DNA from 3 places in the Pseudarthrobacter sp. NCCP-2145 genome. Region 1 is predicted to be linked to each of the others. Evidence: riboswitches for the same ligand, from Rfam matches in the RefSeq annotation. Region 1 holds a riboswitch; each other region holds the start of a gene.
What was found. A riboswitch is a leader RNA that binds a small molecule or an ion and turns the genes downstream of it on or off. The one in region 1 is predicted to bind S-adenosylmethionine.
Positions count from the first base shown of each region.

Region 2: linked by a shared signal. The riboswitch ahead of NFU08_RS05435 (aminotransferase class V-fold PLP-dependent enzyme) and the one ahead of NFU08_RS16920 (homoserine O-acetyltransferase) in region 1 are both predicted to bind S-adenosylmethionine.
Region 3: linked by a shared signal. The riboswitch ahead of NFU08_RS13240 (DUF1737 domain-containing protein) and the one ahead of NFU08_RS16920 (homoserine O-acetyltransferase) in region 1 are both predicted to bind S-adenosylmethionine.

Region 1 is NZ_BRCG01000022.1:4,174-14,056, reverse strand. Features, by position in the region: gene NFU08_RS16940 (HNH endonuclease signature motif containing protein) at 155-1,627, opposite strand; gene NFU08_RS16935 (VOC family protein) at 1,855-2,493, opposite strand; gene NFU08_RS16930 (S8 family serine peptidase) at 2,629-4,467, opposite strand; SAM riboswitch class IV at 4,720-4,835, shown strand; gene NFU08_RS16925 (bifunctional o-acetylhomoserine/o-acetylserine sulfhydrylase) at 4,878-6,203, shown strand; SAM riboswitch class IV at 6,302-6,417, shown strand; gene NFU08_RS16920 (homoserine O-acetyltransferase) at 6,430-7,545, shown strand; gene NFU08_RS16915 (MFS transporter) at 7,727-9,109, shown strand; gene NFU08_RS16910 (alcohol dehydrogenase catalytic domain-containing protein) at 9,223-9,883, shown strand, end outside.
Region 2 is NZ_BRCG01000004.1:253,139-263,021, forward strand. Features, by position in the region: gene NFU08_RS05390 (peptidoglycan DD-metalloendopeptidase family protein) at 1-501, shown strand, start outside; gene smpB (SsrA-binding protein SmpB) at 586-1,059, shown strand; RNA gene ssrA (transfer-messenger RNA) at 1,133-1,501, shown strand; gene NFU08_RS05405 (S1C family serine protease) at 1,713-2,696, shown strand; gene NFU08_RS20820 (hypothetical protein) at 2,699-2,833, opposite strand; gene NFU08_RS05410 (hypothetical protein) at 2,926-3,294, opposite strand; gene NFU08_RS05415 (CrcB family protein) at 3,348-3,767, opposite strand; gene NFU08_RS05420 (CrcB family protein) at 3,764-4,168, opposite strand; gene NFU08_RS05425 (metal-dependent transcriptional regulator) at 4,189-4,929, opposite strand; gene NFU08_RS05430 (class I SAM-dependent methyltransferase) at 4,979-5,737, opposite strand; gene NFU08_RS05435 (aminotransferase class V-fold PLP-dependent enzyme) at 5,830-7,287, opposite strand; SAM riboswitch class IV at 7,322-7,435, opposite strand; gene hisN (histidinol-phosphatase) at 7,595-8,407, opposite strand; gene NFU08_RS05445 (ribosome small subunit-dependent GTPase A) at 8,455-9,570, opposite strand; gene aroA (3-phosphoshikimate 1-carboxyvinyltransferase) at 9,554-9,883, opposite strand, start outside.
Region 3 is NZ_BRCG01000014.1:38,765-48,647, reverse strand. Features, by position in the region: gene NFU08_RS13265 (glutamate--cysteine ligase) at 1-397, shown strand, start outside; gene NFU08_RS13260 (HNH endonuclease signature motif containing protein) at 585-2,270, opposite strand; gene NFU08_RS13255 (DUF1905 domain-containing protein) at 2,393-2,695, shown strand; gene NFU08_RS13250 (O-succinylhomoserine sulfhydrylase) at 2,858-4,066, opposite strand; gene NFU08_RS13245 (rhodanese-like domain-containing protein) at 4,067-4,477, opposite strand; gene NFU08_RS13240 (DUF1737 domain-containing protein) at 4,474-4,752, opposite strand; SAM riboswitch class IV at 4,766-4,879, opposite strand; gene opgC (OpgC domain-containing protein) at 5,213-7,603, shown strand; gene NFU08_RS13230 (GNAT family N-acetyltransferase) at 7,659-8,249, opposite strand; gene NFU08_RS13225 (FAD-dependent oxidoreductase) at 8,403-9,883, shown strand, end outside.

The sequences.
Region 1 (9,883 bases):
GGGCGGGGCAGCGTAGAAGTGCTCCCAGAGGCAGTCATCAGCCGGGATGTCGTCAGGGTCCACAAGGTTGTCGCCCGCAGGCTCCTCCGAAGGAGGTAGTAATTCCTCCGGTGGAGGTTCTGGCCACGGAAGGTCGCCAGCGAGGCAGCCACGATCAGCGGGCACGGGCGGGCAGGGCTGCTGGCGGTGTTCTTGCCCCCCTGAGACGTTCCCGGCGCTGCTCCTCTGGTTTCAGGTGCGCGGGCATGGCGGACAGGGCAGACTCTGGCCAGTGGGGTGGTTCCCAGTCCTGGTGTTCGCTTGTGTAGTGGCGGCCGGTGGGTGAGGTCCAGCCGGGTGGTTGGTTTTTGGTGGCTGGTGTTGGTTTCCACCTGCTGGTGTGCCGGAGTTTGTGGTGTTTTGGGCAGGGTTGTCCGAGGTTGCTGATCCCGGTGGTTCCGCCGTGGTGCCAGGCGAGGATGTGGTCTGCCTCGTTATCCAAAGAGCTGTTGCTGCAGCCGGGGAAAGGACACTGGCCGTCCCTTAGTCGGAGCCAGTTCCGCGTGGCTTTGGTGACCCGGTAGCTGCTCCTGCCGATCTCCAGCGGGGCCCCGTCCCGCGGATCGACCAGGACCCGGTGGAACGAATCAGCTCCGTCAGCGACCAGGTCCCGTGCCATGGAGGCTGGGATGGGTCCGTACCCGTCGAGCATGGCGGGCTCGTCGGTTACTCCCATGAGGGAGACGACCGGCACGGTGACGAGGACCTGCGCCCGGATTGACGAAGACGGGGTGAGATCCGTTCCGGCACCTGCCCCGTCGCCGCTGCTGGTGTTGGTGCCGCTGGTGAGGATGGCTTGGGCGAAGTGGTCGGCGCGGAGTTGGGTGAGGGTGCGGGGTTCGGTGGGTCCTTGTGCGGCGCGGGCGAGGGCGTTGAGCCGGTTCCAGCCTGCTATGGCCTGGTCGGCGGGGAGGTAGGCCGAGAGCCAGGCCATGCCGTCCTGGTCAGGCCGGTATTCGACCCGCCGGTCCGCCGCGGCCTTGGTATGGCGTTGCTCGATGGATTCGGCGTGGTGGCGTTCGCGCCAGGTCCGGGCTTTGTGTTTGAACCGGTGCGCGGGCATCTCCCCGATCGTTGCTGCGGCGGCTGGTCGTGGTGTGTCCGGGTCCAGGAAGTGGGCTTCCAGGGCGGCGGCGCCGGCGGGGTCGAGGGTGGCTGCCTCGTCCGCCATGACCCGGGCGTGCTGCCACGAGATCGTGCCGGCGTGCAGGGCCGCGAGGGTCAGGGGCAGGGTGGTGGTCAGCGCGTGGGATGCGGACAGGAACGTGCTGGCGGCCCGCGGCCCGAGGGCCAGCACGCACCCGATCTCGGCTGCCACGGCCATTTCCTGTGCCTGCACCGGCATTCCGGGAGGGGCCAGGGTATGGGCGGTGTCGGCGTACTTCATGGCAGCGCGGGCCTTCAGGCCTGCAAGCCCGGCTTCGGCCTCCCTGGCGCCGGCGAGGATGTCCAGGCTCCCCTCCGCCATCCCGGCTAAGGGATCGGCAGCAGAGAACGGCTCCGAACCGCACCCGTCCACCTCCGCATTGAGCACGGCAAGGGCGGCCCTGATATCCGCAAACGCCCTCGCCACCGCTTCCCTGCCCATAAACCCATCCTGCCAAGGGGGTCCGACAATGACGTTTGGCCTGGGGCAGCCGGGAGATAGCACAGTGGCGCCCTGCGCATTGGAACGCAGCCAGGAGACGAATTCGGCCGCCATCGGCGGGTGACGCCGTTGTCACCTGCTGATGGCGGCCGAAGCTTTGTCGGGCAGAAGGCATTTCCTGCCCATGTTGGTGCCCGGACGGGGACGCCCGGGCAGGCGGGGGAGCGTCAGATGGTGACTGCCCCGTTGGCGGTCTCGAATGTCACCGAAAGGATCCCGGGGGTTCCGTGCGGCGCCACCCACTCCACGGCTACGTCTTCCAGCGGCTTCTCCACTGGTTCACCCAGCCACTCGGTCACCCGGGCTGCCGATCCGGCAATGGTGAGGCAGCTCATCTTGACGTTGCTCTCGTAGGCGTTGGACGGGTGCAGGGAAGGGTCGCCCTCCCACTTGAGCATGTACGGGACCTGGGGGTCCGCGATCAAGCCGAGGATGCCGATCTGCTTCCACACGAGTTCGCGGCCGTCAGGGAATTTGCGGTTGCCGTTGACTGCCGAGCGTCCCAGGCGTTCCTCGAAGGGGGCGAGGTCGTCCACTTCGACGCACCAGCCCATCCATCCGCCACCTGCGGCGGAGCGTGCCCGCACTGCCTGGCCAAAGGGGGCCTTGTCAGAAGCCGGGTGGTCCAGGACCTCAACGACCTCAAGGTACTTGTGCCCCGCAAGCGGGATGATCATATTCCGGGTTCCGAACCGCGGGTGCACTCCACCCTTCACTGCCTCAACTCCGAGGGCAGAGGAAATACGTTCGGTGGTGGCAGCCAGGCCATCGTGTTCACAGGCGTAAGAGACGTGATCCATGCGCATGGCAACATCTTGGCACTTTGTGATCGGGCTCTCAGCTAAGGGTAGCCTTACTGGGATTTTTGGCGGCAGCCGTGCTCGAATTCCCTGCTGACAACGGCCGGGAATGCGCGCTTATGGACCGGTCTGGCTTGCACCCTAAAGCCGGTCGGTCCATATGCTTCCGTTGGACCAGTAGATGATGCCGTTGTCGAAGCGCTGTGCACGAGTGGACGCATTCAAGGAGTACTCATCGGTGACCGGGCGCCCGATGAAGAGATAGCCTCCCCTTCGCTCGTACTCCCATCGGATGGCCCCTTGCAGCAGCCTGGTTCCGTACTGGGGTGTGAAATAAAAGGTTCCGCCCTGAAAGGCTTGGACGGCGCCTCCCTCATACCAGCGGCTCTCGTCGGACACAGGATAACCGGCTACTCCGGTCTGCCCTCCCTTATTCCACCACGCCTCCCGGATTCCGGCTCCGATGTAATGCAGGCCAATCTGCGGTGTGTAGTACATCGTTCCGTTCGTGAAGTGCTGGGCTATGGCTCCGCCGCCCAGAGGTTCCTCGTCCCGGATGGGGTAGCCCGCGTCATGCCCGTTGAACCACTTCTTCTCAATTGCTCCCCACAGCGGGTGTGCCCCACCTGAAGGAGACCAGAAAATCAGGCCATGTTGGAACTGCTGCTGTGCCCCGCCTTGGACGGTCTGCTCCTGGCTGGTGGCAGCGCCCAGCTGCGACGCCGGTCCGCCCATTGAGTAGTACTTGGCCCCGATCGCGCCCCCCACTGCAAAGGCGTTGACCGAAGCTGACGGGGTTTGGAGCAGCCGGTTCGGCGTTCCATTTCCGGTTGCTGTAATGGTTCCCCCGAACGCGGAAGAGACCAGCCGATCAGCCACCTGCCCAGGTGTCAAAAGGGGGTTGCCGGACAGGATGAGTGCGGCAGCGCCAGCCACATGGGGGGTGGCCATGGACGTTCCGCTGAGTGAGGCTGTGGCCGTCGTCGACGTGTGCCAGGTGGAGCTGATGCCAACGCCGGGAGCATAGAGGTCTACGCATTTGCCGAAGTTGGAAAAAGAGGCCTGACGATCCGAAGAATCGCTGGCCGCCACTGTGACGGCGGCGGGGGTGCGGGCCGGGGAAGCCGTGCAGGCGTCCACAGCGTTGTTTCCGGCTGAGACGATGGCAGGCATGCCGTTGGAGATGATGGACTGGACTGCTGCGTCGAGCACGCTGCTGGTGGGGCCGCCGACACTCAGGTTGACGACGGCGGGAGTGCCAGGCCGGTGTTGCCCTGCAATCCAGTCGAGCCCTGCGATGATGTCCGAGTAGAGGCCGGAGCCATCACACGCCAAAGCCCGCACCGGAATGAGGGTGGCGGATTTGGCCACACCATGGACGGTGCCGCCGATTACTCCTGCCACGTGCGTGCCATGTCCGTTGCAGTCGCTTGAGCCCAAGCCGTCAGCCTTGACTGTCCACCCCGCCGTGACACGGCCGCCGAAATCGACATGTGACGCGAGGATCCCGGTGTCCACGACGTAGACCCTGATGCCCTGGCCGGTGCCAGCAGGAGTGTAGGTGGTGGAAAGGGGAAGAGCCTGCTGGTCAATCCGGTCGAGCCCCCACGGGGCGTTGCGCTGCGTCTCGGAGACAGTGACGGCGTGGTCCGGCTCCACTGCTGCCGCCCGGCCGGAGCGGAGCAGGGCGGCAGCCTGCGCCGCGCTGGCCTCGATGGCGGCGCCCTTCACGGCCTTCGTAAATGTCCGGGTGACACCGATTCCCTGGGCGCGGAGGGCCGCCGCCTCGGCCGGGACGTCCCTTCCCGGGGCGAATTGGACAAGGTAGCGGCCGCCGTCGTTTGCCGGCGAGGCAACAGGCGCAGCGGGGGCGGCGTCCGCGGCGGGTGCCGGCCAGGACGCTGCTGCCACCGCGCTTGAGCAGAGGGCGACGGCGGAGAGAAGGACGGCGCGACGTGCCAGGCGCAAGAACTGGGGCAACGGAATGTGTTCCTTTGGTGTCTGAGGAGAACTGCCGGGTGACGATTTCCCGGCTCAAATCTAACGGAGGACCGGCGTCAAACGGCCAAACTTCGCGCAATCCTGCGCATCTCCTGTGGAACCTTGGGAAATCAACATCCGGGGCCTCTCCACCCGCCCTGCGTGAGGACAATTCCGCCCCGGACCAGGGCCGGAAGTCACAACCGGTCACACTCATGGCGGCGGACACCCGCTGTTCCTACACTGGGCTCAGGTCATGAGTGCCAGTGACAGCCCCGGCTTGCTGGCCGGCAACCCTCCTTCCGCGGTGGGGTGCCCCGGGTGAGGACCTGGCTGTCCGGTAATCGGCCGGATGGCAAGCGCGGCCCGCGGTGCTTCGAGCATGCCGGGCCCAGTCAAAGGAGCCTTAATTGTCCAACGGATGGTCATTCGAAACCCGCCAGATCCATGCAGGACAGGAGCCGGACAGTGCCACGGGCGCCCGGGCACTCCCTATCTACCAGACCACGTCCTTCGTGTTCCCCAGCGCCGAGAGCGCCGCCAACCGCTTCGCCCTTGCTGAACTGGCACCCATCTATACCCGCATCGGCAACCCCACCCAGGAGGCCGTGGAACAGCGGGTCGCCAGCCTTGAAGGCGGGCTGGGGGCACTGCTGCTGAGTTCAGGCCAGGCGGCCGAGACCTTCGCCGTCCTCAATATCGCCGAGGCGGGGGACCATATCGTTGCCAGCCCCAGCCTGTACGGCGGGACTTACAACCTCTTCGCCCACACCCTGAAGAAGTTCGGTATTTCCGTCACCTTCGTAGCGGACCCGGACAACCTCGACCAGTGGCGTGACGCGGTCCAGCCCAACACCAAGCTGTTCTTCGGCGAAGTGGTATCCAACCCCCGGCAGGACGTCCTGGACATCGATGGCATCTCCCAGGTGGCACACGATGCCGGTGTGCCCCTCATCGTGGACAACACCCTGTCCACCCCGTACCTGATCCGGCCTCTGGAATGGGGAGCGGACATCGTTGTCCATTCGGCAACCAAGTACCTGGGCGGCCACGGCTCCGCGATCGCCGGCGTGATCGTGGACTCAGGCAACTTCGACTTCGGCAAGGACCCCGCAAAGTTCCCGGGCTTCAATACCCCGGACCCCACCTACAACGGGCTGGTGTACGCCAGGGACCTCGGCAAGGACGGTGGCTTGGGCGCCAACCTGTCCTACATCCTCAAGGCCCGCGTCCAGTTGCTCCGGGACCTGGGCTCCGCCGTCTCCCCGTTCAATGCATTCCTGATCGCACAGGGCCTTGAGACGTTGAGCCTGCGCGTGGAACGGCACGTTGCCAACGCCACGGAAGTGGCGCGCTGGCTGGAAGGAAGGGACGACGTCGAATCCGTCGCCTATGCGGGGCTGCCCTCCAGCCCGTGGTACGAGCGGGGCCGCAAGTATGGCCCCAAGGGCACGGGCGCGATTGTGTCCTTCAACCTCGCTGGCGGAGCCGAGGCGGGCAAGCGCTTCGTGGACGCGCTGGAGCTGCACTCGCATGTGGCGAACATCGGCGACGTCCGTTCCCTTGTCATCCACCCGGCGTCGACCACCCACAGCCAGCTGACCCCGGAGCAGCAGGCTGTTGCCGGCGTAACCCCCGGGCTGGTCCGGTTGTCCGTGGGCATCGAACACATTGATGACATCCTGGCGGACCTGGAAGCAGGCTTCCGGGCAGCGAAGGACGCTACCGGAGCCTAGCCGGACGCCCAGGGAACCCACTGCGGCGGCAAGCCGGGGAAGTCACAACCAGTCACACTCTTGGCAGCAGGCGGGGGCTGTTTCGTACACTCGAACAAGGTCATGAGTGCCAGTGACAGCCCCGGCTTGCTGGCCGGCAACCCTCCTTCCGCGGTGGGGTGCCCCGGGTGAAGACCTGGCCTGCCGGTCATTCGACGGCGGGCAAGCGCGTAGAAGAGGTCTTGCCATGACGGTTACCGTCACCCGTACCACCGTCCCCGAACACGGAATTGTCCGCTATGCCTCCGTTGGGGGGCTGGAACTTGAAGCCGGCGGCTACCTGCCCGACGTCACGCTGGCCTACGAAACCTGGGGCACCCTTAACGCGGATGCCAGCAATGCCGTCCTGATCGAACACGCGCTGACCGGCAGCACCCACGTGACCCGCGGCGACACCGACGAACCGGGCTGGTGGGAGCAGCTGGCAGGGCCGGGTGCGCCCGTGGACACGGACCGTTTCTTTGTGGTGTCCATCAACATTGTGGGCGGCTGTTACGGGTCCACCGGTCCGTCGTCGCCGGCACCGGACGGGGCTCCCTGGGGATCCCGGTTTCCCCTGGTCACGCTGCGGGACAGCACTGTGGCAGAGGCCCGGCTGGCTGACCAGCTGGGGATCAGGAGCTGGTTTGCGGTGCTCGGAGGTTCCATGGGCGGAGCCCGCGCACTTGAGTGGGCCATCACGTTCCCGGAGCGGGTGCAGCGCTGCGCGGTGATTTCCGTGGGGGCCGCAAGCACGGCCGAGCAGATTGCCTTCGCCCAGGCGCAGACCCTGGCGATCCGCCAGGATGCGAATTTCAAGGGCGGCGACTATTACGGCGGTCCCTTCCCGGAGGACGGGCTGGCCCTGGCCCGGCGGATCGCGCACATCACCTACCGCTCAGCGGCGGAACTCGAAGGCAGGTTCGGCCGCGAACCGCAGGCTCCGGAGTCGCCCCTGCAGGGTGGTGTCCTGGCCGCCCGCGGACGCTACCAGGTGGAAAGCTACCTGGACCACCAGGGAAACAAACTGGTCCGGCGGTTCGATGCCAACAGCTACATCGCCATCACCGAGGCCCTGATGAGCCACGACATCTGCCGGGGCCGGGGGCCGCTTCCCGAGACCCTGGCGCGGTCGGGTGCGCGCTTCTTTGTGGCAGCCGTGGATTCTGACCGGCTCTACTTCCCGGCCCAGTCCCGGGAACTTGCCGCCGCCCTGCCGGGAGAAGTGGACGTCCACGTCATTGAAGCTCCGATAGGCCATGACGGCTTCCTGACCGAAATAGGCCAGCTGGGCCGCCAGCTCAGGGCGCACCTTTCGGCTTAAGGCTGCCCCTCACAGGCAGGTAAATGTGCATTTATGCAGATAGCCTCTGCATGATTCGCCGTTGAGCTTGGCGTTCAGGCGGACCATACTCGTTGGGACCCGGCGGTTCGTGGCCAAAATCACACGTATCCGCCTCAGACTGTCCCAGTGGTGTCGAAGAAGACGCCGAAGGAGTTCATCAATGAGTACGGAAAAGTCCGCCGCGCGGCGGCCCGAGGAAACCGACGTCAAGTCCTCAGGCCTGAAGAAGGTCGTCACGGCCTCCATGGCCGGCACCGTGGTTGAGTGGTACGAGTTCTTCCTCTACGCCTCCGCCGCCACTCTCGTGTTCGGCAAGCTGTTCTTCCCCAACTCCGGAACCGAGCTGGACGGCATTATCGCAGCCTTCGTCACCTATGCGGTCGGCTTCGTTGCCCGCCCCATCGGCGGCATCGTCTTCGGCCACTTCGGCGACAAGTTCGGCCGCAAGCAGCTGCTGCAGCTGAGCATCATCCTGGTGGGTGTTGCCACCTTCCTCATGGGCTGCCTGCCGACCTTTGCGCAGATCGGCTACTGGGCGCCGGCGCTGCTGGTGTTCCTGCGCTTCGTCCAGGGCTTCGCGGTGGGCGGCGAATGGGGCGGCGCTGTGCTCCTCGTCGCCGAGCACAGCCCGAACAAGTCCCGCGGCTTCTGGTCAAGCTGGCCGCAGTCCGCTGTCCCCATGGGCAACCTGCTCGCCACCGCCGTGCTGTTCACCCTGTCCTCCACCCTCTCCCCGGAAGCCTTCCTCGGCTGGGGCTGGCGCGTAGCCTTCTGGCTCTCCGCAGTGATCGTCATCATCGGCTACTACATCCGCACCAAGGTCCAGGACGCGCCGATCTTCCTGGAGGCCCGCAAGGAAGTCACTGTCGAGAACAAGGGCTACGGTGTTGCCGAAGTCTTCCGCCGGTACCCTCGCGGCGTGTTCACCGCCATGGGCCTGCGCTTCGCGGAGAACATCCTTTACTACCTCGTGGTCACGTTCTCCATCACCTACCTGAAGGTGGTTGTGCAGACGGACACCTCCCGCATCCTGCTCCTCCTGCTGGTGGCACACTTCATCCACTTCTGCGCAGTACCCCTGGTGGGCAAGATGTCCGACTCCCTGGGACGCCGCCCGGTATACATGGCCGGTGCAATCCTCGCCGGAACCTGGGGCTTCTTCGCCTTCCCCATGATGGACACCGGCAATGACATGGTTATCCTGGCGGCCATCACCATCGGCCTGCTGTTCCACGCCCTCATGTACGCCGGCCAGCCGTCCATCATGGCCGAAATGTTCCCCACCCGCATGCGGTATTCGGGCGTTTCCCTCGGCTACCAGGTGACCTCCATCGTGGCCGGCTCGCTGGCGCCCATCATCGCCAGCTCGCTGCTGGGCAGCTTCGGCTCGTCCGTTCCGGTTGCGTTCTACCTCCTGGGCGCCTGCGTGGTGACTGCGATCTCAGTGTTCTTCCTCAAGGAAACCCGCGGTATCTCGCTGCATGACGTTGATGCCGCCGACGCCCAGGGCACCGCCGACCTTCTGGCCGCAGCCAAGAAATAGCCGTCAGGAAGCAGTCCCCACGGCACAGCATCACGGACACGGCAGCTGCCCGGACCTGCACGCAGCGCAGGGCCGGGCAGCTGCCTGTTGACAACCATAAAGTCAGGAACACCATGCGAGCAGCAGTCCTCTATTCCACAGTCCCTCCCGGCACCAGCTATGCCGAAGCGCAGCCGCTGGTGGTCCAGGAGCTCAGCCGTCCCGAACCCCGCGCCGGCGAGCTGGGTGTCACCGTCACCTACTCCAGCCTGTGCCACTCAGACCTGTCAGTCGTGGACGGATCCCGCGTCCGGCCGCTTCCCATGGCACTGGGGCACGAGGCCGTGGGACGTGTGGCGGCGGTGGGTGAGGGCGTCACCGACGTTGCGGTGGGGGACCACGTTGTCCTCGTTTTCGTCCCCAGTTGCGGTTCCTGCCGCGCCTGCCTGGCGGGGCGGCCCGCGCTCTGCCACCGGGCAGCGGAGGTCAACGGCTCCGGGGACCTTCTGCACGGCGAGGCGCTGCTGCGCACGCCTGCGGGGGAGCGGATCAACCACCACCTGGGGGTTTCGGCGTTCGCGGATTACGCGGTGGTGGCCCGCGAATCAGTGGTGGTGATCGACGACGACGTCCCCGACACAGTCGCGGCGATGTTCGGTTGCGCCGTGCTCACCGGAATGGGTGCCGTCCTCAACACGACCGACATCCGGGAGGGCCAGTCCATCGCCGTTTTCGGTCTCGGTGCCGTGGGGCTTTCGGCCGTTATGGCTGCCGCGCTCGCCGGTGCCTCCGCCG
Region 2 (9,883 bases), on a different contig from region 1:
GCGGCGGCGAGGAACCAGCCGCCGCCGCCAGCGCCCCCGGCACAGTCGTTCATGCCGCCGGTCGGGTCGCCGTCGGCATTTGGCCTCCGGCATCCTTTTGACGGCAGCGTTCCCATCACGTCCGGTTTCGGATGGCGGGCCACCCCTCCGGGAACCATCGACTTCTACGGCCAGGGCGGGTACATGCACACCGGGCTGGACTTTGGCGCGGCGTGTGGCACACCCGTCTATGCGGCGGCAGCAGGGGAAGTCTTCAGCTCCGGCTGGAACTCTGGTGACGGAGGCGGCTGGCGGGTGAAGATCTCCCACGGCCTCATCGAGGGCAATACCCTGAACACCATCTACTACCACAACGCCAGCATCGTGGTCTCCAACGGCCAGCGGGTATCGCAGGGACAGCTGATCGCCTACTCCGGCAACACGGGCAACTCCACCGGCTGCCACGCCCACTTTGAAACCTGGCTGAACGGCAGCCCGGTGGACCCGATGAGGCTGCTGTAGCACCGTCTGCACCCTGCCGTACACTGGTATGACTCCGCGCCGGTTGGCCCGGGGGACAACCGAACTGACCTGAGGAGCTTTCCCTTGCCTAAAGAAAGTGGCCGTAAAGTGGTGGCCACCAACCGCAAGGCCCGGCACGACTACCACGTGCTGGATACCTACGAGGCTGGAATCGCGCTTATGGGCACCGAAGTGAAATCCCTGCGCGAGGGCCACGCCTCCATGGTGGACGGCTTCTGCACCTTCTACAACGACGAACTGTGGATGGAAGCCATTCACATCCCTGAATACAACCAGGGAAGCTGGACCAACCACGCGGCCCGCCGGCGCCGGAAGCTCCTGCTCCACCGTGAGGAACTCATCAAGATCTCCCACAAGGTGCGCGAGTCGGGCTACACCATCGTCCCGCTGCAGCTCTACTTTGTGGACGGCCGCGCCAAGGTGGAAATCGGTGTGGCCCGCGGCAAGCGCGAGTACGACAAGCGGCAGACCCTGCGCGAGCAGCAGGACAACCGCGAGGCGCAGCGTGAGATGCGGGAACGCAACCGGCGCCGCTAGGAATGATTTGGCCCGGGCGTGCGTTATGATGAATAGTCCGGTGGGCCAGCCTGCCGGTTTGATAAAAGAATATGGGGATGATCGGTTTCGACGATGTTAGTCGCGACAGGTGAAGCGGGCCGAGGATGCAGAATTATCTCGTAAACGCTGTCTGCAAACCAATAAGTGCCGAATCTAAGCGCACTGACTTCGCTCTTGCTGCCTAAGCAGTAAGACAGTCCGTCAGCCCGAGGTTGCTATCGCCCCGGATCCTGGCGTCATTTAGATAGCCACTGCTGTCCACCTCCGTCATCGGGGTGAACGGGACTCTTAGATGACTGGGCCCGGATCAGCCAGCTGTTTGCAGCATGGCTGGGGCCGAGAAAATCCGACGCAAACTGCGCCCGGAGAAGCCCTGACAACACGACATCGGACGGGGGTTCAATTCCCCCCATCTCCACATTTTGAAAATGCCGCAAGGCAGACTGAAAGACCCGGACATTGCGTCCGGGTCTTTCGGTGTTTAAGCGCGGCTTGCCTGTTCACCGACGGCGTAGCGGGGCCTGGGACTAGCGGCCGGCATCCATGGGTTGTCCTCTATAAGATCCGGCGTCGCGGCCCAGGCCGGGCCGGAAGTGGCCGGAACCAGCGGCGGAGCAGCCAGGAGGTGCCCCATGAACCAGATGCGTGAGCCCAGTCCCGAAGAGTACGACGACGGCGCGCTGGACTCCTATTCGGAGACGGTCATGCGGGTGGCTGAGACCGTTACGCCGCACGTCGCGGCCATAGAAATGACCAGCACCCGCCGGAACGGCAGGTTCCGCGTGGGGGCAGGTTCTGCGGTCCTCTTTACCGAGGACGGCTACCTGCTGACCAATTCCCACGTGGTGGCCGGTGCCAACAAGGGTCACGCCGCATGTGCCGACGGCAGCCGGACCGATCTCGAGCTCGTGGGCGTGGATCCGTTATCGGATCTCGCTGTGGTCCGCGGCAAGGCACCAAGGGTGGCCCCCGCCCGCTTCGGCGACGCCGAGACCTTGCGTGTGGGACAACTGGTGATCGCAGTCGGGAATCCGCTCGGGCTGGCGGGGTCGGTCACGGCGGGAGTCGTCAGCGGCCTGGGCCGTTCCATCCCGGTCTGGGCCGGTGGCAACCGGAGGGTGATCGAGGACGTCATCCAGACCGACGCCGCCCTCAACCCAGGCAGCTCCGGAGGCGCGCTGGCGGACGCGCATGGCAGGATCGTGGGCATCAACACTGCCGTGGCAGGCGCCGGACTGGGACTCGCCGTTCCCATCAACACGACAACACGGCGCATCATCGCGGCCCTGCTGAACGATGGGCGGGTCAGGAGGGCATACCTGGGTGTGCTCAGCACGCCGATCAGGCTGAACGCCAGCGCAGTGATCAGGACGGGCCAGCGGGACGGGCTCAGGGTGGTGGAGGTCCTGGCCGGATCACCCGCAAACCGCGCGGGCCTGGAAGCCGGTGACATCATCCTCACAGCCGGAAGCCGCGCCGTCAGCACCGCCGAGAGCCTGCAGAAGCTGCTGTTCGCCGATGCGATCGGACAGCCACTGCCGATCAGGGTGCTGCGGCACGGCAGGGGAGAAGACCTCGTCGCCGTGCCCGAAGAAATGCAGGCAGACGGGCAGTAGGCCTACCGGCGCTTCTTCAAATGCGCCACGGGGTCCTGGGCAGCCTCAGGGTGCTTGGTTTTCTTCTCGGCGCGTTTTTCCTTGATGGTCTTGACCGGCTTCTTTGCGAGGTTCTGGTGCGGTGTTTTGTCCGGCATGGCGTGCTCCTTACAGCAGGGGACGGGCTGCGTCCCTCTTCGTAAGTTACGCCTATTCAGTCCCGAATGTAATGGCCTGGAATGGCATGGAATCAGTCCGGAACGGGGACGTCTGCGATGCCCACAAAACGTGTCCCAACGCCGTCAAATTCGCTCCGGACGAACCCCGTGCGGACCGCCGGCACCTCGTCCGGCCGGTGGTGGCCGCAGATCACGTAGGTGAAGTCGGGCCACCACTTCTTGGGGCGGGCCGCCTCCTCGTAGCCGCAGACCGCGCATTCGAGGTGGACCCAGACCGGGCGCTTGCCCGTGCGGTTGGCACGGGACTGGACCAGCCAGGGCGGAGGGTTGTCCAGGATCTCGCCCAGCTGGGCCTCGGTCAGCCATTTTGGAAGGCCGTGGCGCTGTGCCATCTCCATCGGTACGTCAAGGGCAATGGCCGCGTCGCGTCTGCTAATCATCACCATCCACGATACGGGAGCCCACCAAATCAAGGCCCCCGGGGCCGCGCCTTCTATACCGCAGACACCAGGGCGATCCCCGCCGCGGCCGCAGCCAGGCCCAGGACCAGGTTGGCGGCAACGTTCACCGCAGCCGACCCGAGGCGTTCCTCGCTCAGCAGCCGCACCGTGGCCGTGGTCCAGGAACTGAAGGTGGTGAGCCCGCCGGCCAGGCCTGTCGCCAGCGCCGCCTGCCACTCCGCACCCAGTCCCAGTCCCACAGTGAGACCGTGCGCAGTGCCGATTATGAAGCACCCCGCCACGTTCACCAGCAATGTGGCCCAGGGCCAGTGCAGCCTCACGGGGGTCCCGGCCCCATGGTTGCCGGCACGCACAGTCTGCCGGGAGCTGTGATGGGCGAACCAGCTGTCAATGCCGAAGCGGACGAGGGCGCCTGCCACCCCGAAAATCCCCACCAGGGCCGCGGCGGTCACTGACGGCTCCCGGTCGGGCGGCCAACAAGCTTTCCGGTCCGCCATCCGAGGCCCGCCGCAGCCAGCCCCAGCACCACGGACAGGCCGAGGTACGCAGTCCACACTCCGTGCTCCCCCTCCCGCACCAGCTGGTCCAGGGAAAAGACCACGGCGGAGAACGTGGTGAAGGATCCCAGGAGACCTGGCCCCAGCCCAGCCCGCAACCAGAAGGGCGTGCGCGGGCGGGCCATCCAGACGGTGGTCAGGGCGGCCAGGATAAAGCTGCCCGCCACATTGATGCTAAGGGTGGTCCAGGGAATGGATCCTGGGAGTTCCGGAAAGACCAGCCCCAGGACGTACCGGAGTTCTGTCCCCGCCAGGCCCCCTGCGGCAACGGCCAGCCAGGCGCCTGCCCTGGGCATCCACGATGTCTTCGGCCCGCTCATGCCCCGGGCAAGGTTACGGGAGATTCGGCGTCCCCCAGAAGGCAGCCCGGATGGGGTCGGTCGCTGTGCACCCACAGCGCCGACGTGATCTCATCGGCGAGGTCGTAGTCGCGCGTACGGCCTGAGTCCCGGACACGCACCACCAGGGCGCCTCCGAACGGCCTGCGGCCCACCACCTCCACTTCGGCGTCGAGGTCTATCTCCTCGGCCGCAAGGTAGCGGAGCAGGTCCGGATTGTCGTCGCTGATCCTGGTGATGCGGCCCGTGTGGCCCTGGTCCAGCTCTCCCATGAGGTGCGCGCGGGGCATAAAGACCTGGCCGTCCGCCGTAGGAATCGGATCGCCGTGCGGATCCCGCTGCGGGTTGCCCAGTTTCGCCGCCACGCGTTCTATGAACGTGTCCGAGACGGCGTGCTCCAGAAGTTCGGCTTCGTCGTGGACCTCGTCCCAGCTGTACCCCAGCTGCTGGACGAGGTAGGTCTCGATCAGTCGGTGGCGCCGCACCATGGCGAGGGCAAGCTGCAGGCCGGAGTCCGTGAGCCTGATGGCACTGTACGGTTTGTGGTCCACCAGGCCTTGGTCCTTCAGCTTCCGGACCATCTCTGAAACGGAGGAATTGGCCACCCCCAGGCGTTGTGCCAGCTGGGAGGAGGTGATGGGTTTGTCCTGCCACTCAGTGAAGGAGTAGATGACCTTGACGTAGTCCTCTATGGAGGAGGAGGGAGCGCTGGTCTTCACAGGATCCACCCTACCGGCTGCCCCTGGCCGCACGTGGACTGGCGGGCGCTCATGCCCGGACCGCCCGCCAGGCGAGCGTCAGGTATGGAAGTTCCAGTTCCTCGTCCGGTCCGTGGCCCAGGTGCTCGTGAAGGTACCAGTCCAAATTGGCCAGGACTTTTGCCCGGGTGGCCTCTCCGGCGCGGAGGTAATAGCTCCGCGATTTTGTCAGTTCCATCAGGTCTCCGGTGGTCACGGAGTCCTGCCAGTGCGTGAGGTGGTCCTCCAGCGCACCGAACTCGGGCCCTATGAGCGGGCGGTGGCCGGGTTTGTAGACGTCCCCGGCATGCATGATCCTGGAGAGCCGGTGGACCCAGGGGACGGATGTGTCCAGCTGGTTCCAGACGAGTCCCAGCGTTCCGTGGGGACGGAGGACGCGGGCCAGTTCCGTACTGGCCCTCAGGGCATCGCACCAGTGCCAGGCCTGCGCCACGGTGACGACGTCGAAAGCCGCGTCGGGCAGGCCGGTCGCCTCTGCAATTCCAAGGACAGCCGTGGCGGCGGGGACGTGCTCAGCCAGCTGCGCGAGCATGTCCGCTGACGGGTCCACGGCCGCGACGGAGAGTCCCAGGTCCAGCAGCAGTTCAGTGAACTTCCCGGTGCCGGCGCCCACGTCGAGCGCATCGCGTGCTCCCGAAGGCACCAGCCAGCGCGCTGATTCGGCAGGGTAGCCGGGCCGCACCTGCTGGTAGTGCCTGCCGCCGTCCTGGAAGCTCTGGCCGAGCTCCCGGCGCCGGCCGTGATCCAGCCGTGGGCCACCCCGTGCCACGCGCGGCCTCCTTCATCCGGTTCCTTTGGTGTCCTCCGAATTTACCGCATCAGCCGCAACGGCAGGGCGCCGGCCGGCAGGCCAGCCGCAGGTCAGTCGTCGATGCAGGGCGCGGCGCCGGCCGTTCCCGGGGTGTTGGGCGCCCAGTGGGGGTACGTGCGGTTGTCATTGGCGGGAACCCAGCGGCCGGCGTCCACCACATAGTCCCAGCCAAGTCCCTTGGTCCGAAGGTCCCGGATGCCTGCCAGCAGACGTTCGGCATCCTCCAGCCTTGAGCCGACGCCGAAGCTGGCCCGCAGGGAACCGGAGGGAAGGCCCAGCCGCTTCAGCAGCGGGTGCGCGCAGAAGCGGCCGTCGCGCAGGCCCACTCCATGTTCTGCCGAGAGGTAGGCGGCCACCAGGCCGGCGTCGTAGCCTTCCACGGAGAAGTTGACCACGCCGATGGTGTCGGTGTCCGGGTTGGTGTCCTTGAAGATCTGGTGGACGGTGACGCCGTCGATCTCCTGCAGGCCTTCCACCAGGAAGGAGCGGATGGCTGCTTCATGGGCATGCCAGCGGTCCTGGTCCAGTTCCGCGATGACCTGCGTGGCGCGGGCCAGGGTCGCCGCACCCAGCACGTTCGGCGATCCGCCCTCGTGGCGGGCCGGCCCGGTTGCCCAGCTGACGCCGTCGAGCCTGGCTTCCTTGACGGCGCCGCCGCCCGCAAGGTGCGGTGTTCCGGCGTCGAGCCAGTCCGGCCGGCCCACCAGCACGCCGGCACCAAAAGGTGCGTAGAGCTTGTGGCCCGAGAAGGCGAGGTAGTCGACGTCGTCCGCAGTGATGTCGACCCGCCGGTGCGGCGCCAGCTGGGCCGCGTCCACTGCGATCCGTGCGCCGTGCTCGTGCGCCAGCGCGGCGAGGGCGCGGATGGGAAGGATTTCGCCCGTGACGTTGGAAGCCCCGGTCACGGCGAGCAGGCTGACGCCGCCCTGCTGCAGTTCCGCGCGGACCGCGTCAATGGTAGCCGCAATGGTGTCCTCTGCCACGATGCTGCGGTGGGGGACACCCTGCCACGGAAGGAGGTTGGCGTGGTGCTCAATGTCGAGGTACAGGACGTCGCCGTCGGGCCGCCCGTCGGTGACGGGCAGGCAGCCCGCCAGCAGGTTGAGGGAGTCAGTGGTGTTCCGGGTAAAAATCACCGAATCGTCCGGGCGCCCGCCTACGAAGTCGCGGACGATGGCGCGGGCATTCTCATAGACCGAGGTGCTGATCTGGGAGGCATAGCCCGCACCGCGGTGGACGCTGGCGTAGAAGGGCAGGATCTCGTTGAGGTAAGCCGACACCACGGAGAGGGCGGGGGCGGATGCGCCATAGTCCAGGTTGGCGTACCGGGCGTGGCCGCCATGGATCAGCGGGGCCTGGATCTCGGCGCCGCTGACTGCTGCGAGCGGACGGCCGGCGGCGGCGCGGCGCTGGTCGGAAAACGCCGGCGATCCCGGCAGGGCGGCTGCCTGACGCTGGACGGTGGCTTGGGGCGAGACTGCTTCGGGGGAGACGGTGGCAGTTGTCACAGAGACCTCACTTCAGAACAGGACTCCGTGCAGGAATCCGCGCTTGCCGCATCCCTTCCGGACCGGCCTGGTCGTCACCCGGGGCACCCCACCGCGAATGGAGGGTTGCCGGCCAGCAAACCGGGGTTTTGCGCTGGCACTCGTGACCTGGTTAAGAGCGTAGAACATGCGCAGTGAAGGTTAAAAGCCCGCGGAAATGTTAAGGGGTTTGTTACGCGCGGTTGAAAAGGCCCGCCTGCGCCGAAGATCACGACGGCGGACGCCTCCTTTCGGGGGTGCCCGCCGTCGAATATTCGTGCTGCCGGGACTAAAGGAGGTCGTCCAGGTTCGGGTTCAGCCGGCGCAGCACCTCGGAGTGCAGGATGGAATTCGTGGCCAGGGCGTTGCCGCCGAACGGACCGTCCTCGCCCTCCAGCGAGGTGAAGCGGCCACCCGCCTCCACCACGATGGGCACCAGTGCGGCCATGTCGTAGAGGTTAAGTTCAGGCTCGCAGGCGATGTCCACCGAACCTTCGGCCACCATGCAGTAGGACCAGAAGTCACCGAACGCCCGGGTCCGCCACACGTCCTCGGTAAGGCCCAGGAATTCATTGAGGTTTCCGCGCTCCTTCCAGCCGCCAAGGCTCGAATAGGAAAGGGAAGCATCGGACAGATTGGACACATTGGATACCCGGAGGCGGGTGGCAGCGGCAAGTGAACGCCCCATGTAGGCTCCCATGCCCTTGGCGGCCCACCAGCGCTTGCCCAGGGCGGGAGCGCTGACCACGCCCACCACCGGCTCGCCCTCATCCACCAGCGCGATCAGGGTGGCCCAGACCGGAACGCCCCGGACGAAGTTCTTGGTGCCGTCAATGGGGTCGATAATCCACCGCCGCGAGCCGTGGCCTGTGCTGCCAAACTCCTCGCCGAGTACGGCATCGCGTGGACGGGAGCGGGAGAGCTGGCCGCGGATGGCTTCCTCGGCTGCCTTGTCCGCATCGGTGACGGGCGTCAGGTCCGGCTTGGTCTCAATGTGGAGGTCCTGGGCCTTGAAGCGGCTCATGGTCTGGTCATCCACGGAATCGGCCAGGACGTGGGCCAGGCGCAGGTCATCGTTGTAGCTCGAAGCGGGTTGGATCATGGTTCCAAACTACCGTCTGCGCGCCGTTCTGCCGGGAAGCGGGCCCGTCAGGTCACGCTGCCCAGTTCCTTTGCCTCCTGGGCTTCCATTCGCGGGTCCGTGCCGAGGAGGCGCCGCAGGGAGCCCAGCCGTGCTGCTCCGGTGGGGCCGGCATGTCCCCCGCCCACCCATGCGTCCAGCCCGCAGTTCACGGCGGTGGCGGTGTGCTTGCACCCGCGCTCACAGTCGTCAATGCCGGGGGAGAGGTCCGGGAAGGAGCGGAGGATGCGGTCCGGGTCCACGTGCGCCAGGCCGAACGAGCGGATGCCGGGGGTGTCGATGATCCAGCTTCCGGACGGCGCATCCGCCAGCTTCAGGGCAAGGGCCGACGACGACGTGTGCCGGCCGCGGCCCGTGACGGCGTTCACTCCGCCGGTGGCCCGTTCCGCGCCGGTCAGCGCATTGACCATCGTGGACTTTCCAACGCCTGAGTGCCCCAGCATCACGGTGACCTTGCCGTCCAGGTGGCCCCGCATCTCGGCGACGGCCGAGCTGTCCAGCCGTGCGGACAGGCCGTCGTCGGAACGGGCGTCAATGCCCGAGGCGGCGGAATCGGCTGTCCGGCTGATGATCACGGGAAAGTCCAGGTGGGTGTAGTTGGACAGCAGTTCCGCGGGATCCTTGACGTCCGCCTTGGTGACCAGCAGGATCGGCTCGATGCCGGCGTCATAGGCGGCCACCAGGGCACGGTCGATGAAGCCGGTCCGCGGCTCGGGGTTGGCGGCTGCCACCACGATCACCAGCTGGTCGGCGTTGGCCACCACTGCCCGTTCCACGGGATCCGTGTCGTCGGCGCTGCGCCGCAGGAGGGTCTTGCGGTCCTGGATCTTCACCAGCCGGGCCAGGGTGTCCGGCTCCCCGGAGACGTCCCCGACCAGCGAGACAAAGTCTCCTGCGACCACCGGGTTCCGGCGGAGTTCCCTGGCCCGGGCGGCAATGACTACCCTCTCGTTCCCCGAGTCCTCCCCCACAACTGCGGTGTACCGGCCCCGGTCAACGGTGATGATGCGCCCCGTGACGGCATCATCGTGGCTGGGCCTGTCCTTCGTGCGGGGCCGGGAGCCCTTCTTGCTGGGACGGATCCGGACGTCCGATTCATCCCAGGAATCAGTCCTCCGCGCCACCGCTGGAACCTTCCGACGCCGTTTCGGCGGGGCCATTCTGCGCCAGCATGTCTGCCCACAGCCGGGGGAAATCCGGCATGGTCTTGGAGGTAGTGCCGATGTCCTCCACCTGGACGCCCTCCACGGCGAGGCCAAGGATGGCGCCCGCAGTGGCCATGCGGTGGTCCGCATAGCTGTGGACGACACCGGCGTGCAGCTGTGCGGGGCGGATCACCAGGCCGTCGCTGGTTTCCTCTGCGTCACCGCCAAGGCGGTTGATCTCGGCGACGAGGGCGGCGAGCCGGTCCGTCTCGTGGCCCCGCAGGTGCGCGAT
Region 3 (9,883 bases), on a different contig from region 1:
CGGGGTGGACCCCGCGCCGGTGCCCACTGTGCTGTTGCGCATGGCTGCATGGCAGGCGAGCAACAGCGGGCTTAGCGGGGAGCTGTTGGATTTCGGCACCTTCCGGCCGGCCCGGGCCGCGGATGTGGTGCGTTCGCTGGTGGATTACCTGGCGCCGGTCCTGGACGAACAAGGGGAGCTCGCCATCGTTCGGCAGGGGGTGGAGGACATCATCGCCCGCGGCACCGGAGCGGCTGAACAGCGCCGGGTCCGGGACAGGGCCATGGAAGGTTCACCGCCCGAGGACCTAGGCCTGGGCGCCGTGGTCAACCACGCAGTGAATATCACCATGCGTGGTGCCATGGACCTTTCAGAAGTGGAAGCAGCCCCGGACCTGCTGCGCGTACGGCAGTCATAGGCACTCCTGGGCCGACGAGGGGCTGCCTCTTGAGCAGACAGGGGCTGCCTCCTGGGCCGACGAGGGGCTGCGCGTACGGCACGGCATATGCCATGGGAGGCTGGCCCGCTTTATGCCCGGGGGCGCTGGGCAGACCTCCGAGTCCGGCGACCTTGCTCTGTCCTACAGGGGCGATGTTTGCTCTCTCCTAAAGGACAGCAAGGGAGGCTTCCAGAAGGAGGTGCCACTCAGGGAACGGGTCCTTGGGGAGTTCATCCTCGGTGGGTCCCGGGTCTTCTGGAACGTCCACGTCTGGGGGATCGACATTATCGGGCAGGTCCAGGTCCTGGGGCATCCCAAAGTGCTCAACAAAGCCCTGGACGGGCATGCCTCCGAGCGCCAAACTCGGTTGTCCTTCCGGTTTCGTTGCCGCACTCCACGTTTCAGTAACCCAGTCTGGCCAGTGGGGTGGTTCCCAGTCCTGGTGTTCGCTTTTGTAGTGGCGTCCGGTGGGTGAGGTCCAGCCGGGTGGTTCGTCCTTGGTGGCTGCTGTCGGTGTCCAGCCGCTGGTGTGCCGGAGTCTGTGATGTTTCGGGCAGGGCTGTCCGAGGTTGCTGATCCCGGTGGTCCCGCCGTGGTGCCAGGCGAGGAGGTGGTCTGCCTCGTTATCCAACGACGGGTTGCTGCAGCCGGGGAAGGGACACTGGCCGTCCCGCAGCCGGAGCCAGTTCCGCATGGCTTTGGTGACCCGGTAGCTGCTCCGCCCGATCTCCAACGGCGCCCCGTCCCGCGGATCGACCAGGACCCGGTGGAACGAATCAGCTCCGTTAGCGACCAGGTCCCGTGCCATCGAGGCTGGGATGGGTCCGTACCCGTCGAGCATGGCTGGCTCGTCGGTTACTCCCATGAGGGAGAGGACCGGCACGGTGACGAGGACCTGCGCCCGGATCCGCGACGAAGGGGTGAGATCCGTTCCTATTCCTGCCCCGTCGCCGATGCTGGCATTGGTGCCGCTGGTGAGGATGGCTTGGGCGAAGTGGTCGGCACTGAGTTGGGTGAGGGTGCGGGGTTCGGTGGGTCCTTGTGCGGCGCGGGAGAGGGCGTTGAGCCGGTTCCAGCCTGCCATGGCCTGGTCGGCGGGGAGGCAGGCCGAGAGCCAGGCCATCCCGTCCTGGTCAGGCCGGTATTCGACCCGCCGGTCCGCCGCGGCCTTGGTATGGCGTTTCTCCAGCGATTCGGGATGGTGGCGTTCCCGCCAGGTGCGGGCCTTGGCTTTGAACCGGTACGCCGGCATCTCACCGATCGTCGCCGCCCCGGCCGGCCGTGGCGTGTCCGGGTCCAGGAAGTGAGCCTCCAGCGCGGCGGCTCCGGCCCGGTCAAGGCCCACGGTCTGGTTCACCATTTCCCGGGCATGCTGCCAGGAGATTGAACCGCCCTGCAACGCGGCGAGGGTTCGGGGCAGGGCCGTGGCCAGGGCGTGGGACTCGGCCAACAAGGCACCGGCGGCACGGTCACCGATCACCAGCGCACAGCCGACCTCGGCCACCAGGCTCCGGTCCTGGCCGGTGGCCTCCTGCGGCGAGGACGGCGGACCGTTCACCACACTCGTGGCGGCAGCGAGCACCTGAACCGCCCGCGCCTTCACCGCTGCCAGCTTCGCCTCCGACCGCGCCACCCCCGCAAGAACATCCAACGCATTATCAGCAACCCGCTGCAACGGATCATCACCAACCCCGCCAGCGTCAGCGCCAGGCTCAACGCCACCAAGACCAGAAACATCCGTACCGGAACCAGTCGTACCGGAAACAGCAGCGCCGCTGAGCACCGCCCTAAAAGCAGCCACCGAAGCGTCAACTGCCGCCTCCGCCTCCACCACCGCCGTCGTGCTTTCCATACAGACATCCTCCAGCGGGGGTCTGACAAAAAGGGCAGTGTGGCAGGGGCTGTGGATGACTAGTGGCCGGCTGGATATCCACAACCCTGGCGGCACTACCGCAGGCGTGCCATACTCGGCGCGTGACGTCGTCGTACTCCTTCACAGCCGCACTGTGGCTGTACCCGGGCGAGGCCGGCTGGCATTTCCTTACCCTGCCACCGGACGTGGCGGACGATATCCGCGCACGAAACGCAGGGCACAGCAAAGCGTTCGGCTCAATCCAGGTGACAGCGGAAATTTCCGGCCACACCTGGCAGACCTCGCTCTTCCCGGACGCTCACAAGGGGACGTACCTCCTGCCAGTCAAGAAGGCCATCAGGGCCAGGGCCCGGATCAGTGAAGGCGACGCCGTGAAAGTCAGCCTCTCCGTTATCGGCACCTGATGAATAGGGGCCGGATATCCCCAAAAGACGTACCGGAAACAGGCGCTGTAGGGCCGCGCCGGCGGCGATGCCCAGCAGGTCTGCTCAGGCAGGGGATGGTGGACAGCAGCCGCCAGCCGGGAGCAGCGACCGTTCCAGGCATGCCCACCACCGTCCGGAGTGCTAGATCTGCTTGAGCGCCTGCTCCAGGTCGCCGATCAGGTCGTCCACGTCCTCCAGGCCGACGGAAAGCCGCACCACACCGTCGCTCAGGCCGATTGCCGCCCTGCCCTCCGGACCCATGGCGCGGTGCGTGGTGGTGGCGGGGTGGGTGATGAGGGACTTGGCGTCGCCCAGGTTGTTGGAGATGTCGATGATCCGCAGGCCGTCCAGCAGCGCGAACGCCGCTTCCTTCCCAGAGCGGCCCCCGGAGGGCGCAAGTTCCAGGGTGAGGACTGTGCCACCCGCGCTCATCTGCTTCGCGGCCAGCTCGTACTGTGGGTGGGATTTCAGGAGCGGGTACTTCACCCAGCTGACGGCGGGCTGCTCCTCCAGCCATTCCGCGAGCCGCAGGGCGGTGGCCGAGGAATGGTTGACGCGGAGCGCCATGGTCTCAAGGCCCTTGGTGAGGACCCAGGCATTGAACGCGGACAACGCCGGTCCGGTGTGGCGCATCAGCTGCTTCACCGGTCCGTCGATGAACTCCTTGGTGCCCAGAATGGCGCCGCCGAGCACCCTGCCCTGGCCGTCGATGTGCTTGGTGCCCGAGTAGACAATGACGTCCGCGCCGAACTGCCCGCAGCGCTGCAGCAGGGGAGTGGCGAAGACATTGTCGACGACGACGGTCGCCCCGGCTGCGTGCGCCAGGTCGCTGACCGCGGCAATGTCGACGATCTCCTGCATCGGGTTGGATGGCGATTCAAAGAAGACGGCGGTGGTGGGCTTGGACAGGGCCTCGCGCCACTGCTCCAGGTCCGGCCCGTCCACGAAGACGGTTTCCACGCCCCACCGCGGCAGGATCTCGTTGAGGATCACAAAGCAGGACCCGAACAGCGAGCGGGCAGCAACCACGCGGTCGCCGGCGGCCAGCAGGGCACCCAGCGCGGTGAACACCGCGGACATCCCGGACGCCGTCGCAAAGCACGCCTCGGTTCCTTCCAGCAGGCGGAGACGTTCCTGGAACGTGGCCACGGAGGGGTTGCCGTAGCGGGAGTACACAAAGCGCTCGTCCTCGCCCGTGAACGCGCGCTCGGCGGCAGCGGCGGATTCGTAGACAAAGCCCGAGTTCAGGAAGATGGCTTCGCTGGTTTCCTGGAAGTTGGTGCGGTCCAGCCCGCCGCGCACGGCCTGGGTGTCGGGGCTCCAGCCGGCGGCGTCTTCGTTGAAGGTCACTTAGATCTTTCCCAGGTTGGTTGGCAGGCCGCGGTTCTTCCAGCCGTTGACGGTGCGTTCGCCGAAGCGGTCCGGGTCGCCTTCAAAGCCCTCCAGCACGTTGTAGGAGGTGAAGCCGGCCTGGGTGGCCGCTATGGCTGCCGCGATGGACCGCTGGCCGGAGCGGCACAGGAACACCAGTTCGGTTGAACGGTCCTCGGGCGCCTGCTGGCTGAGGTCGTTGATGAAGTCAGGGTTGGGGATGCCGCCGGGGAAAGTCCACTGGATGAACAGCGGATCGTTCTCGGTTGCCTTGGTGTCGGGAATACCAATGTGGGCCCACTCGCCCTCGGTGCGTACATCCACCAGGATGGCGCCCTGTTCCAGCTTGTCCCAGGCCTCCTGCGGCGTCAGGTCCCCTGCGTAGCTCATGCGTGGCCCTCGCCGTCGAACTCAAGGTCGTCGCCTGCGGACTCGAGGTTGTCCACGGCGTCCGCCACTGCGGCGTCCGCGGAAGCGATCGCCGCCGGAAGAACCAAGGCCTGGGCCACGATGACACTGCTGCCGTTGAAGGTTGCCGCCGGGCTGCCGTGCAGCACATAGCCCTCCGCCAGGGCGGCCGAGATGCGCTCACAGAATGCACGGTCGTCCGGGCCGCTGATGAGGCGATAGGACAGTTTTTCTTCAGGGGCAGGTGCGTCAGACACGACGGATCTCCTTCTCTCACGCTTGCAGCTCGAATGGTCGATATGCCGAGTATTCACCTGAGGCACCCCGCCGTGGAAGGAGGGTTGCCGACCGGCCAGTCAGGGCTTGGCGCCGGTACTCATTACTCCCCAAAAACGTAACACTTGCCGCCCGGCGCCGCACCGCCGCCGTCGTCATGTTGCGTAACTGAAGGATGCAGCGCGGAGGCGCCGCGCCGAAGATGCGTCCGCCACCTCCCTGGAACGGACGACGGCGACACCACTTGGGGTGCCCGGGCGCCAGGTGCCTGTCGCCCGGGTCGGGCCGATAAAGTTTCTGCAGGGGCCGCCGCCCCGCTACTGGAGAAATCAGTCCCTGGGGGTCTTCATCATCACGCCATCCGCCGCCGCGCCCACACGTCCCGCCCGGAGCCGCCGGCTGCAGCCCCTCCACAGGGTGGCCGCGCTCCTCGCCGCCGTGATGATGGCCGTCCTGGCGGTGGTGGTGCCCGCCGGCTCAGCGCAGGCCGCCCGAAACTTCACGGAGGAAGGCAAGCCGCTGCTGGGCGCAGTCCTCGAATGGGGAGAGGACACCGCCGGCGGCTTCTCCGAAAGGCTCGGGGCATCCCCCGCAATCTTCGGACACGACATCGCCTTCCCGTTCCGTGCCTCGGAGGAGAACGATATCCGCGAGTTCCTGGAGCAGTCCGCCGGGCAGGGTGCCCATGCGATGCTCACGGTGAGGCCTGCCGTCCCGCTGGACCAGGTCACCGCTGGCGCTGCCGCAGCCTTTGCGGGGGAAGTGCGCCGGATGCAGGGGGATTTCAAGGGCCAGTTGCTTATCCGCTTTGCGCCGGACATGAATACCAGCTGGGTGGAGTGGGGGCAACAGCCTGGCGGCTACCGGGAGGCATTCCAGGCGGTGGCGGCGGCGTTTCGGGATGGTGGTGCCCGTGGCAGCTTTGTCATGGTGTGGGAACCGTATCTGGGCAAGGACTACCCCTTTGACCGGAACCGGAATGCGCCCGGGCCCGGCAGCGAAGGCTTCAACCTGTTGGATACCAATGGCGACGGCACCTGGAATGGCTCCGACAAGGCCTATGAACCCTACTATCCGGGGGACGACGCCGTGGACTGGGTGGGCCTGACTGCCTACCACGATGACACCGCAGGGGGCGGCGCCGTCAACACCGTGCCCCGAACCGGTGAGCTGCAGGAGATGCTGACGGCCTCCGGCGGGGAGAGCTTCTACGGGACATATGCCGCGGGGCGGGACAAGCCCTTCATGCTGCAGACGTCGGCCTTCTACAGCCCGTCCTCCGGAGGCGCCGCGGAAGCGGAGATCAAGAACGGCTGGTGGGACCAGGTCCTGGGCGTTGCCGGATCAGCCGACTTCGCACTGACCGGGGCAGTGGTCTGGGACGAACGCACCAGCACACGGGACACCGGCGTGGCCAGCATCGACTGGCGGCTCACCGGAAACGCCGGCATCGCGGACGCTGCCCACAGCCGGCTTGAGGAAGCGCCCATCGTGACGGGGCCTGTTACCGATGTCAGTTCGGGTCCCGGGTTTGTCAGGTCCAACACGCTTTCGGCTGCTGCCGCCTGGACCGTTGGGGCCGCGCTCATCATCCTCCTGGTGGCGCTGTGGCAACTCCCCGCCAGGCTGGGTGCGGTCACGGCGTGGGGCTACAGCGACCCTTCCAGCAGGGACTCACGCGTGGACCTGCTCCGTGGCCTGGCCATCGTGTTCGTGGTGGTGAACCACCTGGGCATGGTGTCGCTGTTCCAGCTCCTGACCCAGGAAGCGGTGGGCTTCGTTTCGGGTGCCGAGCTGTTCGTTCTGTTCTCCGGCCTGGTGGTGGGCATGGTGTATGGGCCCAGGGCGAAGGACGATTTTGGAACGGTGGTGGACCTCACCTCGCGCCGGGCAGGCAAGCTCTACGTAACGGCGCTGGTGGTGCTGGTGGGCGTCTTCCTGCTGTCGCTGCTGCCGGCCTTCCGGACCGACGCGCTCACAACCTTCGTGGACCAGGGCACCGGCGGAGCGGGGCACGAAGGGGCAGGACGCACCTACGACCTTTACGCGGGTATGGAAACGCTGTTCCAGTTTCCCGTTCCGGCGCAGGTGCTTCCCGCCATCCTGCTGCTCCAGTTCGGGCCTTGGCAGTTCAACGTGATGGGCCTCTATGTGGTGCTGCTGCTGGCCAGCCCGCTGATCCTGGCCGCCCTCAACCGCGGCAAGGCTGTCTGGGTGCTGGCGGCATCGCTGGCCGTATACGCGGTGGGTACGGTGACGCGTTTCCGGCTCCTGCCGTCACAGTTCGAGGATTCCTTCCCCTTGCTGGTGTGGCAGGTGCTGTTCGTCATCGGCTTGGCGGCCGGGTTCCACCGGCGGAGCATCGTGGCCTGGCTTTCAGCGCACACCTGGGTGGTGGTGGCCTGCACCGCCCTGGCCTTCGCGTTCGCCTTCGTATCCTGGGGCAACCCGTACCTCGCCAACGGGTATGACGTCCGCCTTGCCATCATTCCGGACACCGCATACCGGGCCATGTACGACCTCTTCTTCGGGCGCACCTACCTTGCCCCGGGCCGGCTGCTCAACGTCCTGGTCCTGGTGGTGGCGGCCTATGCCTTCCTCACCGCGTACTGGAAACCGGTACAGCGCGCCCTGGGCTGGTTCCTGGTCCCGTTGGGCCGCGCCACCCTCTATGTGTTCATCATGCATGTGGTTCTCATCGCCGTCATCGCCAACATCCCGGCCCTCCAGCAAGATAACATCCTCATCAACACCCTGGCCTACGCCGTGGTGCTGGGACTCCTCTGGGCGATGGTGCGCACGCGGTTTCTCTTCAGGATCATCCCTACCTGAGGATGCCCCGGCCACCGCAGCCCGTGCGCTCCTGCCGGGGGCTGACGCGCGGTGCTCAGGAGTGCGGCAGGATCAGCTGGTGGAGCAGGTGGTCCTGCCACTGCCCTGCGATCTTCAGGTAGTCCGGAGCAACCCCGATCTCCCGGAACCCTGCCCGCTGCAGGATCCGCCGCGACGCTGTGTTGTGGAGCAGGGTTGCCGCCTGGATTCGGTGCAGTCCAAGCGCCGTCCGGGCGTAGCTGGCTGCGTGGAGAACGGCGGCAGTGCCGATCCCTTGCCCGGTGAGTTCGTGGTCCACCCAGTAGCCCAGGTTGGCGCTGAGGAAGGGGCCGCGGACGATTCCCGTCAGCGTCACTGCCCCCACCACGCGCCCGGTTCGCTGGCCTGCGCGCACTCTGCCTCCGCCGTCGTCCTCTTCTTGGACCAGGACCCAAGGGACTTCGGTGCCCAACGCGTGCTGGGCGAGCTTGGCGCGGATGGTGTCCGCCTGGTGCCCGCTGGTGAAGAAGCTGTCAGTGCGTTTCGGCTCCCACGGCGCCAGGAGCCCCCGATTGCGCTGATAGGCCCGGGCCAGGGCGGCCGCATCCGAGTCTTCGAGTAACCGCATGAGGAGTCCTTCGCGCAGGTAGGCGCTGCTGCCAGCCATGTACCAGGCACCTTTCAGGGCAGGTGCTCCCTGGGCAGGAGCAGCGTTGACGTGACTGAAATGCAAATGCCACAACACCCATACCGTCACAGCATTTGACGAAACATTTCATCCCTACGCTCACCGTGTAACACTCCGGTGAAAGGGAACAACATGACAGATGCTACTCGCAGGAACTTCCTCCGCTATGTGGGAATGGTGGGGGGAGCCGGGGTGATGTACCAGACGATGGCGGCCATGGGCCTTGCCCCGGATCCTGCAGCTCCTGCGTTCGCCGCGCCCCGCGCCGACGACCTGCAGGGCAAGGGCAAGAGCGTGGTGATCCTGGGCGGGGGAATCGCAGGCCTGACCACGGCGTACGAACTGGGCAAGGCCGGCTACAAGGTCACGATCCTTGAGGCACGGATGCGTCCGGGCGGGCGCAACTGGACAGTGCGCGGCGGGACCGAAGAGACGGATCTGCGCGGAATCACGCAGCGGGCCACCTTCTCGAAGGACCAGTACATGAACGCCGGGCCGGGCCGCATCCCGCAGCACCACATCACCTTGGACTACTGCAAGGAACTCGGGGTGGCCATCGAGCCCTTCACCAACCAGAATGCGGACGGCTACCTTTTCCGTGGAGGCAGCAGCAAGCTCTCCAACACCCCCATCCGGCACCGCGCTGCCAAGGCTGACGTTTACGGGTACGTCTCCGAGCTGCTGGCCAAAGCCACCGACCAGGGTGCCCTGGACAGCTACATGAGCGCAGCGGACAAGGAGAACCTGATCTCCTTCCTGAAGAGCTTCGGTGCCATTGGCAATAAAGTGCCAGGAGATGCCGCGGCGAGCTTCAAGTACACCGGCACCGGCCGCAAGGGATACTCCGTGGCTCCGGGGGCCGGCCTGGAAGCGGGCACGCCCCTGGCGCCGGATGCCCTGTCCGACGTTTTCGCCAGCGGTGTGGGCAACTACTTCTCTTTCGAATTCGGCTGGGACCAGGCCATGATGATGTTCCAGCCCGTGGGCGGCATGGACCGCATCCCGTACGCGTTCGAGTCAGCCATCGGCAAGGACAAATTCGTGTACGGAGCCCAGGTCCTCTCCATGAACAACACTGCAGCCGGCGTTTCGGTGGAGTACACCAACCCGGGCAACCTCCCCGCGGACGTCATCGACGCCCTGAAATTTGCCAGCCCCAGCGACGCCGGCAAGATCGGCATCGAGTACTCACGCCGCTGGTGGGAGGAGGACCACCGGATCTACGGCGGCATCACCAACACCAACATCGACCTCGGCAACATGTGGTACCCGTCCACCGGGTTCCACGGGCAGCGCGGCACCATGGTGGGCTACTACAACACAGGTGCCAGCGCGCGCGTCTACAAGGAACTCAGCCCGGAGAAGCGCCTGGGCCGCGCCCTCGACCAAGGGGCACGGATCCATGGTGACGTGTACCGGAAGGACGTTGCGGCGTCGTTCTCGGTGGACTGGGGCAGCACCGCCTTTTCCGAAGGTGCCTGGGTGGGCTGGCCCTCACAGACCGATGCCAAATACGCCAGGCTGCTGGAGCCGTCCGGCAACATCTACTTCGCCGGCGACCACCTCAGCCACGCCATCGCCTGGCAGCACGGTGCCATGACCTCCGCCCGTGC